Regions from separate parts of the Bordetella sputigena genome, predicted to be linked through region 2. Evidence: predicted binding sites of a transcription regulator. Region 2 holds the regulator's gene; the other holds the start of a gene.
The links. The regulator FliA, encoded in region 2, starts transcription of late flagellar genes. The targets are predictions, from matches to a motif close to CTAAAGTTTNNNNNNNNNNNGCCGNTA.
Positions count from the first base shown of each region.

Region 1 (7,693 bases), on a different contig from region 2:
GGTCTACGTCGACGGCGCCGATGAGATCGATGGCCACCTGCACATGATCAAGGGCGGCGGCGGCGCGCAGACGCGCGAAAAAATCGTCGCGTCGGTGGCCGATCGCTTCATCTGCATCGCCGACGAATCCAAGCTGGTGGAGCGGCTGGGCGCATTCCCGCTGCCGGTGGAAGTCATCCCCATGGCGCGCGCCGCGGTGGCGCGCAAGCTGGCGGCCCTGGGCGGGCGTCCGGCGCTGCGCGACGGCTTCATCACGGACAATGGCAACGTCATACTCGACGTGGCGGGCCTGGAGATTACCGACGCCCCCGCGCTGGAGATGTATATCAACAATCTGCCCGGCGTCGTTACCTGCGGCCTTTTTACGCAGCCCGGCGCGGATGTCGCGCTGCTCGCCACGCAGCAGGGCATACGGCGCCTGGAGCGCCAATAGCCGCACTAGCCGGCCGCGCCGCCTGAGCGGCCGTGCGTTTCATAATCCTGTCACATGGGAGTCATAACCTAGCCGACCGATGCGGCCTGGGGACTTCTGATGGCGTTTCTTGGAGGCTCGCATGGCAATGGAACCATCGTTAACCCCGCAGGGAGCCCGGATGACCGAGCACACTAACAAACAATTCGATGCCGACCTGGAAGGCGTCCGTTCGCAGTTTCTGGCGATGGGCGGCGTGGTGGAGGCCATGATCCAGGACGCCGTCGATGCCTTGGCCAACGGCGATCTGGACCTGGTCGACAAGGTACGCGAGCGCGAAAAGGAAGTGAATCGCTACGAGGTCGATATCGACCAGCGCATCAGCCAGATCCTGGCGCGCCACCAGCCCACGGCCATCGATCTGCGGATGCTGCTGGCGGTGTCCAAGATGCTGACCGATATGGAGCGTTCGGGCGACGAGGCCGAAAAGATCGCCACCGTCGCGCGCCGCATCCATGACGGCGAAATCCGCTCCTTGCCGATGGTGGACCTGCGTCACATGGGCAATAGCGTGGGCTCGATGCTGCGCCAGTCGCTGGACGCGTTCGCCCGGCTCGATCCGGTGCAGGCGGCCCAGGTCGTTCGCAACGACAAGGATGTCGACAAAGAGTGGAAAGCGGCGCTGCGCCAGCTGATTTCATTCATGATCGAGGATCCGCGCACCATCACGCCCTCGATCGACCTGATCTTCATCGCTCGCGCGCTGGAGCGTATCGGTGACCACGCCAAGAACATGTCGGAACGGGTGATCTACATGGTGCGCGGCGCGGACGTGCGCCACACCGGGGCCAAGAACGCCGAGCGTCAGGCCCGCGGCGAAGAAGAAAGCACCGGAACCACGGAGTAGGACGCGTCGGTCGCGCCCGCCGGCGCCGGACACCCGGACCCGCGGCGCGATACGAAAAGACCCCCGACGGCTGGATGCAGCCACCGGGGGTCTTTTCACTGCTTATTGATGCTCAGGCGGACGGCGGAACGAAACCCTGGGCTTCGACGTTGCCGTCCTCGAACAGGAAACGCTCCATCTGCTGTTGCAGGTACTTGCGGGCGCGGGCATCGGCCAGGTTCAGGCGGTTCTCATTGACCAGCCGGGTCTGTATGCCTTTCCACTCTTCCCACGCCTCTTTGGAAACCTCTCGCCAGATGCGCTGGCCGAGTTCGCCGGGGTAGGGCGGGAAGTCCAGCCCTTCGGCGTCGCGCTTCAGTTTGACGCAATGAACGGTACGGGTCATGGGTATTGCTGCCGGATAAAGTTGGATCGTCGATTTTACCGAAACACCCGCGCCAGTGGCCGGCTTGCCCAGGCGCGGCCGGCTCCAGGCGCGGCCGGCTAGGCGCGGCCGGCCAGGCGCGGCCATCCTCTACAGCCGCTTGATGAACACCAGGCTGTTGCGCGACCGGTTGTAATTCTGCTGCTTGTCGCGCGGCAGGTCGGCGATGCCGCCCTGCACGAAGCCGCGCTTCATGAACCAGTGCGATGTGCGGGTCGTCAGCACGAACAGCCGCTTGGCGCCCAGCGCCCGCGCGCGCGATTCCATGTGGCGCAGCAGCAGTTCGCCTTCGCCGGAACCCTGCCATTCCGGATGCACGATCAGGCAGGCCATTTCCGCCATCTGCTCGTCCAGATAGGGATGCAGCGCCGCGCAGCCGTAGATCACGCCATCGTGCTCCAGCACCGTGAAGTTCTCGACGTCGCGTTCGATGGTGCTGCGGCCGCGCGGCACCAGCGTGCCGTCGGCTTCCAGCGGTTCCACCAGGCTGAGGATGGCGCCCACGTCATCCAGCGTGGCCGCCCGCAGGTCGTCCAGCGTGTCTTCCACCACCATGGTGCCGACGCCGTCGTGCGTGAAGATTTCCAGCAGCACGCTGCCATCCAGGCTGAAGGGCACGACGTGCGAGCGCGCCACGCCGCGCTTGACCGCCTGCGAGCTGTACTTGACGAACAGCGCCGTGTCCTCGTCCAGGCCGCCCTTGGCCAGCAGCGCATCCGCATCCACGCGCGCCAGTTCGGTGTCGATGGTGCCGTCTTCGTTGCGCACGCCTTCGGTGGTGGACAGGAAGATCAGTTTTTCCGCCCGCAAGGCGACGGCGACGCTGGTCGCCAGGTCTTCCATGGCCAGGTTGAAGGCTTCGCCCGTAGGCGAGAAGCCCAAGGGCGACAGCAGGATCACCGAGCCTTTTTCCATGGCGAAGCGCATCGCGTCGACGTCGATCTTGCGCACGTGCCCGGTGTGCCGGTAGTCCACGCCGTCGATCACGCCGGTGGGCCGGGCGGTGACGAAATTGCCCGAAATCACGCGGATCTGCGAATGCGACATCGGCGTGTTCGGCAGCCCCTGGCTGAAGGCGGCTTCGATGTCCAGGCGGATTTCGCCGGCGGCCTCCTTGGCGCATTCCAGCGACGCCGCGTCGGTGGGCGACAGGCCGCGGTCGAACTGATGGCTGAAACCCTTGAGCCGCAGCTGTTCGTTGACCTGCGGCCGCGAACCATGCACCAGCACCAGCCGTATGCCCAGCGCCGACAGCAGCGAAAGATCCTGCACCAGGGTGTTCAAGGCGCCCGCCTGGATCAGCTCGCCGCCGAATGCCACGACGAAGGTCTTGCCGCGGAACGCATGTACATACGGCGCGACCTCACGAAACCAGCGCACGAACTGCGCGGGAGCGAACTCGGGGGCTTCCAGGGCTGAAACGGTGTCTTGATCCAGGTCGGGCATGGTGCGTATAAGAGCCGGAAAACGGGTAGGGCGGCCAGGCGTAACCTGGGTTGAATCGCGAAATTATAGTGATGGCGCTACAGCGTGCCCGGATAGGTGCCGCCGTCCAGCACCAGATTCTGGCCCGTCATGAATCCGGCACGGGCGCCGCACAGGAAGGCGCAGGCGTCGCCGAACTCGGCCGGGTCGCCCAGGCGCCGCGCCGGTACGGTCCGGCGGCGCGCTTCCAGGATGTCCTCGACCGATTTGCCGGTTTTCTGCGCCGTCGCGATCGCCGTGCCGCGCAGGCGGTCCGTCTCGAAAGGACCGGGCAACAGGTTGTTGATGGTGACATTGTGCTCCGCGACCTGGCGCGCCAGGCCCGCGACGAAGCCGGTCAGGCCGGCCCGCGCGCCATTGGACAGGCCCAGATGGTCGATGGGCATTTTCACGGCCGCCGAAGTGATATTGACGATGCGGCCGAAGCGGCGCCGGATCATGCCGTCGATGGTGGCCTTGATCAGTTCGATGGGGGTGATCATGTTGGCGTCCAGCGCCTTGATCCAGTCGTCGCGCGACCATTCGCGGAAATCGCCCGGCTTCGGGCCGCCCGCGTTGTTGACCAGGATGTCCGGTTCCGGGCAGGCCGCCAGCAGGCGCGCACGGCCCTCCGCGGTCGTGACGTCGGCGACCACCGCCGTCACCGTGGCGCCGGTTTCGGCGCGGATCGCCGCGGCCGCTTCCTCCAGCGCGTCGGCGCCGCGCGCCGACATCACCACCCGCGCGCCCTCGCGCGCCAGCGACAGCGCGCACGCGCGGCCCAGCCCCTTGCTGGATGCGCAGACCAGCGCGGTACGTCCTTCGATGCCCAGATCCATGGTTCGGTCTCCTGATGCTAAACAGGCGGGACGGCTGACGGGAAGCTGACGTCGTGGCGCTTTCGCCAGCGCGTTCCCCGCAAAAGCGGAAGAAAAATTACCTAATTTTTAGAAAAAAAGGGTCGCAACTTGAAGTTTGCCCGTTAATATTTTGAAATACGCGCTGAGCAGTATGACGACAAGCGGGAACCCCTCCGGGTCCAACAATGATTCCAAGCCGACATGGAGACACGCCGTCGTCCGATGCGTCGGTCATTTCTCGAGGATACACGGCAGTGACGCAATCCTATTGGTTGACCCTGGATCCTGCTACCCGTGAGCTGCGTGCAGGGTTTCGGGCTGCCGCCGCGGCGGCACCGCCCGACAGCGATATGTTGCAAGCCGCGCTGGCGGCGCGCGGCTGGACGCCCGATGCGCTCGACAGCGCCGCGGTGGCCGGTTTCCTCGCGCGCTGCCAGGAAGCGGCGGCCCGCCTCAGCGCCGAAGCCCTGCGCCAGGCCGGCACCGCCGTGGCGGCAGTGTCCTCGGCCGTCCAGGAAGTGTCCGGTGAACTGGCCGCGATCGAATCCAATGCCGCGCGGCTGGGCGCGGTGCTGGAACTGATGGACAACCCCGAGCCTGCCGCCGCTCCCGCCGCCGCGGATGGTGACGACGGCGTCGTCGAAGCGGTGATCGGCGAAGTCGTCGATGGCTCCTTCGAACTGACCGTCACCGAAGATAAGCTGCAGGTCTACCTCACCTTGCATCCCGCCAGGGGCGGCCGCGGCATACAGCTGGGCGACGTGCGCGCCGCGTTGGCGCAGCAAGGCGTCGTTTATGGCCTGGACGAACAGTTGTTGCTGCAAACGGTGGAAGGGGGCGTGGCGGAAGACGTGCTGATCGCTTCGGGCATTCCCCCCAAGGCAGGCGCGCCGACGCGATTCGAAAGCCTGCTGTCGCGCCACGCCGCCGACGACGTCGACGAGAACGCCCTGGTGGATTACCGCTCCATGGGCAACCTGGTCCTGGTCAAGAGCGGCATGCCCTTGATGCGGCGGATCCCCGGCACGGCGGGCGCCGACGGCATCGATGTCTACGGCAATCCTGCCCCCGCGCCGGCACCGGAAGACCTGCCCTACGACGACAATCTGACGGGCGTGGTGCGCGATCCCAACGATCCGGAGGTGCTGGTCGCCGCCATCGACGGTGCGCCGTCGGTGATGCCCTGCGGCGTCTCGGTCAACCCCGTGGTCGAGGTGGACGCGGTCAACCTGAACTCGGGCAACATCAACTTCGAAGGCACGCTGCAGGTGCGTGGCGACGTTACCACCGGCATGTCGGTCAAGGTCAGTGGCGACGTGCTGGTCAGCGGCACCGTGGAAGCCGCGCACATCGATGCCGGCGGCAATGTGGTGGTCAAGGGCGGCATACTGGGGGCGGCTGAAGGCGCGACCACCGGCGAGCCCACCACCCGCCTGGCGCAGGTCACGGCGCGCGGTTCCGTCAAGGCGCGCTTCATCGGCAATGCCTCCATCAACGCGGGCAAGGACGTCCAGGTCGAAAGCGAGATCCGCCAGAGCGAGGTGAATGCCGGGGATACCGTCACCGTGGGCGCGAAAGGATCCACGCAGGGCAATATCAACGGCGGACAGGTGCGCGCGCTGCGCGGCGTCCGCGCGGCCACGCTGGGCACCATGGCCGGCGTCAAGACCATCATCCAGGTCGGCGTCAACCCGCATGCGCAGGCGCAGAAAGAAGCCTTGCAGCGCACCCGCAAGCGTCTGCAGGAAGAAAAAGCCAAGCTGGAGCAGTTGCTGATTTTCCTGCGCAAGAATCCCGAGAAGGCCGCCAACGGCATCGGCGAGCGCGCGGTGCAGACCCATGCCAAGCTGATGAAGGATCTGGCCGGGGTGGATGCCCGTGAACGGCGCCTGTCGGCCGATAGCACGGTTGCCGAAGACGCCGTCATCCATGCATCGCGCAAGATCCACGGCGGCGTCGAACTGCATGTGGTCAATCGGCATGAATCGGTGACCGAGGACCTGCCGGCCGGTACGGCCAAGCTGTCGGATGGCAAGCTGATCATCCGGTAACGCCGGGGCTTGGGCAGCCCGCCGCGCTGAAGCGCTGCCGCGGCGTTTGCCCGGACCGGCGTGCTGGAGCACAGCGGCGGCGTGCCCTGGCGCGCCGAGCGCGCGTGCCTTGGAACGCAGGCCGCGGCCGCTTCCCGCGAAATCTATAATCGCGGTAATGACTGTCAAGCCTCAAACCCCCTCTCGGCGCGGCCGGGGCGCGCCCGGAGCGGCCGCCGCTTCCTCGACCGCATCGCCGGCATCGCCCGCAAGGCCCGCAACCCCGCCCAAGCCCGCCGCCGCGCCGCGCGTCATCCCGCCCATCCGCTACCCGGAAGACCTGCCCGTCAGCGCCCGCCGCGATGAAATCGCGCGCGCCATCCAGGAACATCAGGTCGTTATCGTCAGCGGCGAAACCGGCTCCGGCAAGACGACGCAGCTGCCCAAGATCTGCCTGGACATCGGCCGCGGCCGCACGCGCATGATCGGCCATACCCAGCCGCGGCGCCTGGCCGCGACTTCGGTGGCACGGCGCATCGCGGAAGAGCTGGAAACTCCCCTGGGCGAGGTCGTCGGCTACCAGGTACGTTTCAATGACCGCACCGGCCCCAACGCCGCGGTCAAGCTGATGACCGACGGCATCCTGCTGGCCGAAACGCAGCGCGATCCCCTGCTCAAGCGCTACGACACGCTGATCATCGATGAAGCGCACGAGCGCAGCCTGAACATCGATTTCCTGCTCGGCTACCTGAAGCGCGTGCTGCCGCGCCGGCCCGACCTCAAGGTCATCATCACCTCGGCCACCATCGATGCCGAACGCTTCGCCCGCCACTTTGCGGCCGAGCCGGAACCGCGCATCGGCGCGCCCGCGTCGGCGCCGGACGTCGTCGCGTCCGTTTCGGCGCCGGCCGCCGGCACGCCCGCGCCGGTCATCGAGGTCTCGGGTCGCCTCTACCCCGTCGAAGTCCGCTATCGCCCCGTCCGCCAGGAAGAAACCGACGAAGAAGCCGCCGTCCGTTCCGCCCGCGAGCGTGCCGGCGACGAAGAGCGCGACCTGGTCGACGCCATCGTCGACGCCGTCGACGAATGCGCGCGCCATGGCCCCGGCGACATCCTGGTTTTCTTGCCCGGCGAACGCGAGATCCGCGAGGCTTCCGAAGCCTTGCGCAAGCGGCATCCGGCGGCTACCGAAATCCTCGCGCTGTACGCCCGCCTGTCCCAGGCGGAACAGGAGCAGATATTCCGCCCGCGCGGCAGCGGCCGGCGGGTCGTCCTGGCCACCAACGTGGCCGAAACGTCCCTGACCGTGCCGGGCATCCGCTTCGTGGTGGACAGCGGCCTGGCGCGCGTCAAGCGCTACTCCTGGCGCAACAAGGTCGAACAGCTGCGCATCGAACCCATCAGCCGCGCATCGGCGAACCAGCGCGCCGGCCGCTGCGGCCGCGTGGGGCCGGGCGTTTGCATTCGCCTGTACGACGAGGCCGACTTCAACGCCCGCGCGCCGTTCACCGATCCGGAGGTGCTGCGTTCTTCGCTGGCGTCCGTGATCCTGCGCATGAAGTCGCTCAAGCTGGACGACATCGAGGATTTTCCTTT
Region 1 covers NZ_CBCSCA010000014.1:20,821-28,513, reverse strand. Annotated here, with positions in the region: gene rpiA (ribose-5-phosphate isomerase RpiA) at 1-433, shown strand, start outside; gene phoU (phosphate signaling complex protein PhoU) at 594-1,319, shown strand; gene ACNA0R_RS22725 (oxidative damage protection protein) at 1,432-1,704, opposite strand; gene argA (amino-acid N-acetyltransferase) at 1,834-3,189, opposite strand; gene ACNA0R_RS22715 (SDR family oxidoreductase) at 3,267-4,046, opposite strand; gene ACNA0R_RS22710 (DUF342 domain-containing protein) at 4,322-6,118, shown strand; gene hrpA (ATP-dependent RNA helicase HrpA) at 6,276-7,693, shown strand, end outside.
Region 1: a site for FliA is predicted at 4,148-4,174, ahead of ACNA0R_RS22710 (DUF342 domain-containing protein). Genes of this name have one in related genera too.

Region 2 (7,693 bases):
GGAAAATCGCGTTCAGCTGTTCGATGTCCGGCTGGCCGGCGTCCAGTTCGAGCAGCAACTGCTCCATCTGTGCAAGCAGCTCGTCCGCCTCATCGAAGAACGTCTCGTAAAACTGGCTCAGGTCAAGACCGCTCATGACGCCCTTCTATTCTCAATTCGAGGGCTCGCCGGGCAGCCCGACGAGCTCCGACGCCATCTCTATCAACAAATCCGGGTCGACCGGCTTCTGCAGCCAGCCGCACACGCCCAGGTCGCGCGCGGCGGTCTTGCTTTCGACGTCGTCCTCGGTCGTCAGGACCAGCACGGGAACGTCCTGGTAGCGTTCTACCTGGCGCAGCCCCCTTATCAGGTCCAGTCCGCCCATGATGGGCATGTTCCAGTCGCTGACCACCAGGTCCACCGGCTGCGCCTGCTCCATCGCGAGCGCCAGCGCATCCTTGCCATTGCCCGCGGCCAGTACCTTCCAGCCGGCTCCCGTCAGGGTGGCCTGGACTATCATGCGCATCGTCGCGGAATCGTCCGCGACCAATATCGTCGCCGTCATGGTCGAACTGCTCCTATTGTGCGGGGCGGGCGGCCGGAACTTCCTGCACCACACCGCTGCCCTGGCTGGCCGCGTTCGACAGCGAACGCGCCAGGCCGCTACCGGCCTGCTTCGCATCGCTAGCCGAAATATCCGCCGCCGCCGCGTTCTCGCGTTCCAGCCTTTCCTGCGTGGCGCGATTCAGCACCACCAAGCTGATACGTCTATTAACGGCAGCATACGGGTCATCCTTAACCAGGCTGACGCTGGAAGACAGGCCCATGACGCGAGCCACCTTGGTCTCGTTCATGCCACCTGCCACCAGCTCCTGGCGCGACGCATTGGCGCGATCGGCCGACAGCTCCCAGTTGCTGTAGGCGCGCTCGCCGCGCGCATACTGGGTAGCGTCCGTATGGCCGGAGATACTTATCTTGTTGGGGATCTCGTTCAGCACCGGCCCGAGTTCACGCAGGATGTCGCGCATATAGGGCTGCACTTCGGCCGAACCGGTGGCGAACATCGGCCGGTTCTTGTTGTCGATGATCTGGATCCGCAGGCCTTCGGTCGTCATGTCGATCAGCAGCTGCGGCCGGAAGTTCTTCAGCACCGGGCTGCTTTCGATCAGGTTGTTCAGGCGCTTCTGCAGGTCTTCCAGGCGGCGCTGATCGCGCCGCTGCGCCTCGTCGCCCCTCACCTGGGCTTCGACCCGGTTGCCGTCGGCGCGCCGCACGTCGCCGTCGCTGCGCACCGGATCGGCGCCGCCGCCCGGGATGGCGCTGGTATTGGCGGAGTTATTCGGGCCGCCCGTCAATGCCACGGCCAGGGGCATGCGGAAATACTCCGCGATGCCTTTCAACTCCTCGCGCGGCACGACGCTGATCAGCCACATGACCAGGAAAAACGCCATCATCGCGGTGATGAAATCGGCGTAGGCAATCTTCCAGCTGCCGCCGTGGTGTCCGCCGTGCGCGCCCTTCTTGCGGCGGATCACCACGCGGTGGTTGTTGACCGGAGCCATGCGACAGCGTCTCCGTCAAGCCTTGGAGGTGGTCGTCTTGGCCTGGCGCACGTGCTCTTCCAGCTCGGCGAACGACGGGCGCACGCCGGAGAACAGCACCTTGCGGCCGAACTCCACCGCCAGCTGCGGCGGGTAGCCGTTCATGCTGGCCAGCAGCGTCGTCTTGATGCATTCCAGTATCTTGACCGCTTCGCTGGTCTGGCGATCGACCCGCGAGGCCAGCGGCCCGACGAAACCGTAGGCCAGCAGGATGCCCAGGAAGGTGCCGACCATGGCCTTGGAGATCAGGTCGCCGAGCACCGCGGGCGGCTGGTCCACGGCCGCCAGCGCCTTGATCACACCCAGCACCGCCGCCACGATACCGAAAGCCGGCATGCCGTCGGCCATGTTCTGCAGCGCGTGCACGGGCACCTGCCGCTCATGACGGAACGTTTCGATTTCCTCGTCCATCAGGGTTTCGATTTCGAAGGAGCTCATGTTGCCGCTGATCATGATGCGCAGGTAGTCCGTGATGAACTCCATCAGCTTTTCGTCCTTCATGATCCGCGGACATTCGGTGAAGATGGGGCTGGACGCCGGATCTTCGATGTGCGATTCGATGGCCATCAGGCCCTCGCGCCGGGCCTTGTTCAGGATCACGTACATCAGGGACATGAGTTCCATGTACACGTCCTTGCTGTACTGCGCACCACGCAGGGCATTGGGAATCGCGCTCTTGATCAGCTTCAGCGACTTGCGGCTGTTCCCCGCCAGGAACGCACCCGCCGCCGCGCCGGCGATCAGGGTGAATTCGAAAGGCTGGTACAGCGCGCCCAGATGGCCGCCCAAGGCAACGAAGCTGCCGACGACGGACGCGATCACCACGAGATAACCAATAACAATCAGCACATCAGGCCCCTGCCAAGCGTAGACGTATTACCCAAGCGCCCATGATCCCCCGAGAGCGCCGTCGCGAAAGCGTGGTTTACGGGGAATTTTCAGCGGCATTTGGGGTTATTGAGCACGGCGGCTGTCAATGAAGCGCCGGGCGGCTTCCCCAAGTTCGATCGCATTTTCCCTGGGGGACGGGCCGGGGCGCAGCCCGGCCCGGGAGGCCTTCATCACCCGATGGCGGCGGCCGGCACGCCGACAGCCGGGACCGCGACGGGTGGAACCCCGACGCCGGGGATACCCATGGGCGCAACCTCAACGGCCGGAACCGCGGCGGGCGGAACCGTGGCGGGCCGACGACCCGCGCGCTCCTTGGCGGCAGCGCGGGTCTTGCCCGCGCGTGGCGGCGGGCGGCAGATCGCGCAGACGAAATCGGCGCGCGGATCGTGGGCGTGCGCGATGAAATGTCCGCCGCACTGGCGGCATTCGGACAGCTGCAGCATCTTGCCGTCGAAGAAACGCACCAGCATCCAGGCACGCGTGAAACTCAGCACCGGCTCGGCCTGATCCGGATCGGTCACGCCGGCATGTTCCAGGTACAGGCGATAGGCATCGATGATGGCCCGTACGCCTTTGCTGCCGGTGTTCTCGTTCAGAAATTTGTAAACGTTGTAGAACAGCGACGAATGGATGTTCGGCAGCCAGGTCATGAACCAATCGACCGAAAACGGCAGCATGCCCTTGGGAGGCGAGCAGCCGCGGATTTCGCGGTACAGCCGCGCGAGCCGGTCGTGGCTCAGATTGGTTTCCGACTCCAGGACCTGGAGGCGGGCGCCGAGACCGATCATGGCACTGGCCAGGAGGATCTCGTCGGCTTCTTGGGATACGCTTTTGATAGCCATGACCTTAGGGGGGGAGAAGGAAGATCAGGCCAGTTGTTCGACCGGCTGCTTGGCAAGCAGGATGGTGGCGTGCGCCTGCTGCAACGCGCCTCCCAGCACATCGTGCGTCAGCGCCGACAGCAGGCTGTAGTCGTCGAAGCGGAAACGGCACAGCAGCGAGCTGGAGCTGGCCAGTTTCACCAGCTGCGCCGGCGACAGGCGCATCAGGATGTCGGCGACCTGCTCGCTAAAGCCCAGCCGAAACATGGATGCCGCATAGTCGTCGCGGAGCATGCGCTGCGCGAGGAGCAGGTAGGACAGGTTCACTTCGCGAATATCGGCGAGCAAAGTGTTCTCAGGCTGTTTCATGGATATCCCTTGTTCACTAATTTCAGTTCTGTCCCTGGACCGGTCAGCCCCCTGCCGACCGGTTACTTCATGTGTGCAACAAATCTCGAAATATTTCTTTTGTTCCCACAAGTCATACAATTTACCATGTGCAATGTCATTTTGTATTACAGAGATGACAATTCTTTGTGCTTGGTGAAATATCGCACTTCTGGGACATATATAGCAACAAAGACTTTCGCAAGTGTAAGTCAATTCCGTAAACAAGCATTAGAAAGCTTGTGTCTTTGTGCCAATGAATCCAGGGGAAGTACTCACAATGCGAGGGGTGAATCGTGGGCGCGCCATCGGCGCTGTACGGGTAAACGGCAACGTAACAATGTCGCGTACAGGCAACAATTCAAAATGGCGGCGCCGCGGGCCAACCTTCTAGTCGAGTGCAATGCCCCTTTCCGAAGACCGCCTGGCTGAATACGCGCCGCTGGTGCGCAAGCTGGCCCTGCAACTGCTGGCCCGCTTGCCGGCCAGCGTGGAGTTGGACGACCTGATCCAGGCGGGCATGATCGGCCTGCTGGACGCGGCACGGCGCTACCAGGAAGTCGCCGACGCCCAGTTCGAGACCTATGCCACGGCGCGTATACGCGGCGCCATGCTGGACGAGCTGCGCAACCAGGATTGGCTGCCGCGCAGCGTGCGCAGCAAGGCCAAGCGCATCGACCAGGCGGTCGCCCAACTGACGCAACAATTGATGCGGCCGCCCAGCGAGACGGAAATCGCCGGGCATCTGGAGCTGCCGCTCGCGGAATACCATCAGCTCCTCTATGACGCCCAGGGCGCCCAGATCGTCCATTACGAAGATTTCGGCTCGGAAAACGGCGCCGAGAGCCGGGATGCGGACTGGGCGGCCGGCGCGGCCGACTCCGGTCCATCGGGCAATCCGCTGGACACCCTGCTGGCCGCAGACTTCCGCCAGGCCCTGGCCGAGGCCATCGGCGCCCTGCCCGAGCGCGAAAAGCTGCTGCTGTCGCTTTGTTACGAGCAGGGGCTGAATCTGAAGGAAGTCGGCGCCGTGATGGGCGTCACCGAGGCCCGCGTCTGCCAGTTGCGATCCCAGGCCATGAGCCGGCTGCGCGCCAAGCTGAAGGACGGCGCCTGGCAGCAATTGCCGGAAGACGTGCGGATCGCCTCCGTGGCGTAGATCCCGGGGGCCACCACCTCGGATTGGGCTGGCCCGCTCCCCGCCAGGCAGTTGTCTCTCCAACGACTCGCGGATCCAGGCGCCGGTCTGCCGCCAGTGGCGCTCGCCGCCGGCCGCGACCCGGCGGCACACCCGGACCCCGCCCCGGACCCGGGCCGGGCCCCGGCTTGGCGCCAGCGGCGCTACCCGCCGGCCACGCCCCGGCGGCACTTCCGCCCGCCAGCGGCGGGCGAAACGGCCCAGCGCCACATTCCGAAATTTTTCGCTGTCCATCCCCCTAAAGGTTTACGGAGCCTTGCCGTTACCCAGTCAGCGGCGCGGCATGCGGCCATCACCTCCGGTGGACGATCCCGTACCCGCAGGGCGGCATAGCTGCCCGGTTTGAAGATGCCTTTCTCTCTTGGGAGCTATTCATGGCTGCAGTCATCAACACCAATTACTTGTCGCTGGTTGCGCAAAACAACCTGAACAAGTCCCAGTCGGACCTCGGTTCGGCCATCGAACGCCTGTCCTCGGGCCTGCGCATCAACAGCGCCAAGGACGACGCCGCCGGCCAAGCTATTGCCAACCGCTTCACCGCCAACGTGAACGGCCTGACCCAGGCTGCTCGCAACGCCAACGACGGCATCTCGATCGCGCAAACGACCGAAGGCGCCCTGAACGAAATCAACAACAACCTGCAGCGCATCCGTGAACTGTCGGTTCAAGCCGCCAACGGCACGAACAGCGGCAGCGACCTGGACTCGATCCAGGCTGAAATCACCCAGCGCCTGGACGAAATCACCCGCGTTGCCAGCCAGACCCAGTTCAACGGCGTCAAGGTCCTGGCCAGCGACCAAAGCCTGAGCATCCAGGTCGGCGCCAACGACAGCGAAACCATCAACATCAACCTGAAGCAGGTTAATGCTTCGACGCTGGGCCTGAACAAGCTGGACATGGCCAATCAGCTGACGAGCAAGAACGACCAGGGCGCGTCGAACTTCTCGGCGGTTGCCTCGGGCCTGTCGGGCACGACGTACAACACGAGCACGGTCGTCAACGTCGGCACCACGCACGCGTTCAACTACGCCACGTTCACCTTCACCGCGACCGGCGGCAGCACCGCTGCCTACACCGCGCACGTCGGCGGCGATGGCAACCTGTACGTGACCCAAGGCGGCGCGACCTACACCGCCACCTGGAACGCGACCAGCAACAAGATCGTTGTCGGCAGCGCCACGTCCTACGCGACGTTCTCCTCCGTGTCGGAATACAACTCGAACAGCGCCGACGGCCTGATCGATCTGACCGCCATTGGCCAGGGCGACTACAGCGTCACCAACGTCGACTTCACCGGTGCTTCGCTGTACCAGGCCACCGCGGGCACGACCAACTACTACACCAAGGTCGGCAGCACGTACTACGTGTCGAGCTTCAACGGCACGACCGGCAAGGTCAGCGTCGACGTTACGACCGGCACCAGCACGATCGTCGCGACGGCCGCCGCTGTCAGCGCACAAGGCATCACCACGAACGGTGGCACCACCTACACGGGCACCACGACCATCCGTACGGGCACCCACTACGCCGTCAGCGTCGATCTGTCCAACGTCAACACCCAGCTGGGCCTGTCGAGCGGCAGCAACACCCTGGTTCGTTACACGCCGAACGCCACGGGCAGCGCCTCCGCCTCGAACACCGCGGCGCTGTACATCCAGCACACCGCGACCGACGGCTCGATCAGCTACTACAAGGTGGATGCGGTCAGCTCGACCACCGGCGCGGTCACCGTGGATCACGACGCCACCGTGGTCGATCCGCTGGACGCCATCGACAAGGCCCTGGCCCAAGTCGACGATCTGCGTAGCGCTCTGGGTGCCGTGCAGAACCGCTTCGAATCGACGGTTGCCAACCTGAACAACACGGTGAACAACCTGTCGGCCTCGCGTTCGCGCATCGAAGACGCCGACTACGCGACCGAAGTGTCCAACATGACCCGCGCACAGATCCTGCAACAAGCTGGCACCTCGGTGCTGGCGCAGGCCAACCAAGTGCCGCAAACGGTGCTGTCGCTGCTGCGTTAATCGCACGGAGACCGACGGGCGGCCCGCCGCTCGTCAGGCATCGGAAGTACCGGAAGCCCCCCTGGCCCAGGCCCGGGGGGCTTTTTTCTGCTGGTCGCCCTCTCCCGGAAAAGCCGCTGTTTTTCGCCGCTGACCAACGAATTTGGCCCATAGGCCTGCATTTAGACTGGCATTCGTCGCTTTCTGTACCCAACCGCATAGCGTTCCGCCATGGCAAAATCGCACCGTCCTTCCGCCCCTACCCGCCAACCCGGCTCCAGGGGTGCGCCCGCCGCCCAGGCCGCCTTAACTCTGGAACAGGCCCGCTCGCGCACCGAGAAGTCGCCGGACGACGCCAAAGCCTGGTACCACCTGGGCGCCCTGCTATCCAAGGCACGCGAACTGGAAGGGGCGCGCCACGCGGCGGAAAAGGTCGTCGAGCTGACCCCCGAAGACCCGCAGGGCTGGGTGCTGCTGGGCCAGGTCGAGACCCAGTACAGCAACGATCCCGTCGCAATCAAGCATTTCGAGCACGCGCTGTCGCTGGATGAATCTCTGGCCGGCGCCCATCACGGACTGGCCGATATCTACTGGCGCATGAACCGCGGCCATGACGGCCTGCGCCACATCGACCGCACGTTGGAACTCAACCCCGGCTCGTTACCCGCGATATGGACCAAGGCCCAATTGCTGGCCAACGCGTTCCGCTTCGAAGAGGCCATCGAGTTACACGAATACCTGGTCAAGCACGACGAGAAGGCCAGGTATTCTCACCTGACCAACCTGGCCAGCACCAAGCGTGACCTGGGCCTG
Region 2 covers NZ_CBCSCA010000005.1:82,533-90,225, forward strand. Annotated here, with positions in the region: gene cheA (chemotaxis protein CheA) at 1-136, opposite strand, end outside; gene ACNA0R_RS11530 (response regulator) at 152-544, opposite strand; gene motB (flagellar motor protein MotB) at 558-1,541, opposite strand; gene motA (flagellar motor stator protein MotA) at 1,557-2,429, opposite strand; gene flhC (flagellar transcriptional regulator FlhC) at 2,642-3,313, opposite strand; gene flhD (flagellar transcriptional regulator FlhD) at 3,338-3,661, opposite strand; gene ACNA0R_RS11555 (RNA polymerase sigma factor FliA) at 4,083-4,838, shown strand; gene ACNA0R_RS11560 (flagellin N-terminal helical domain-containing protein) at 5,252-6,901, shown strand; gene ACNA0R_RS11565 (O-linked N-acetylglucosamine transferase family protein) at 7,112-7,693, shown strand, end outside.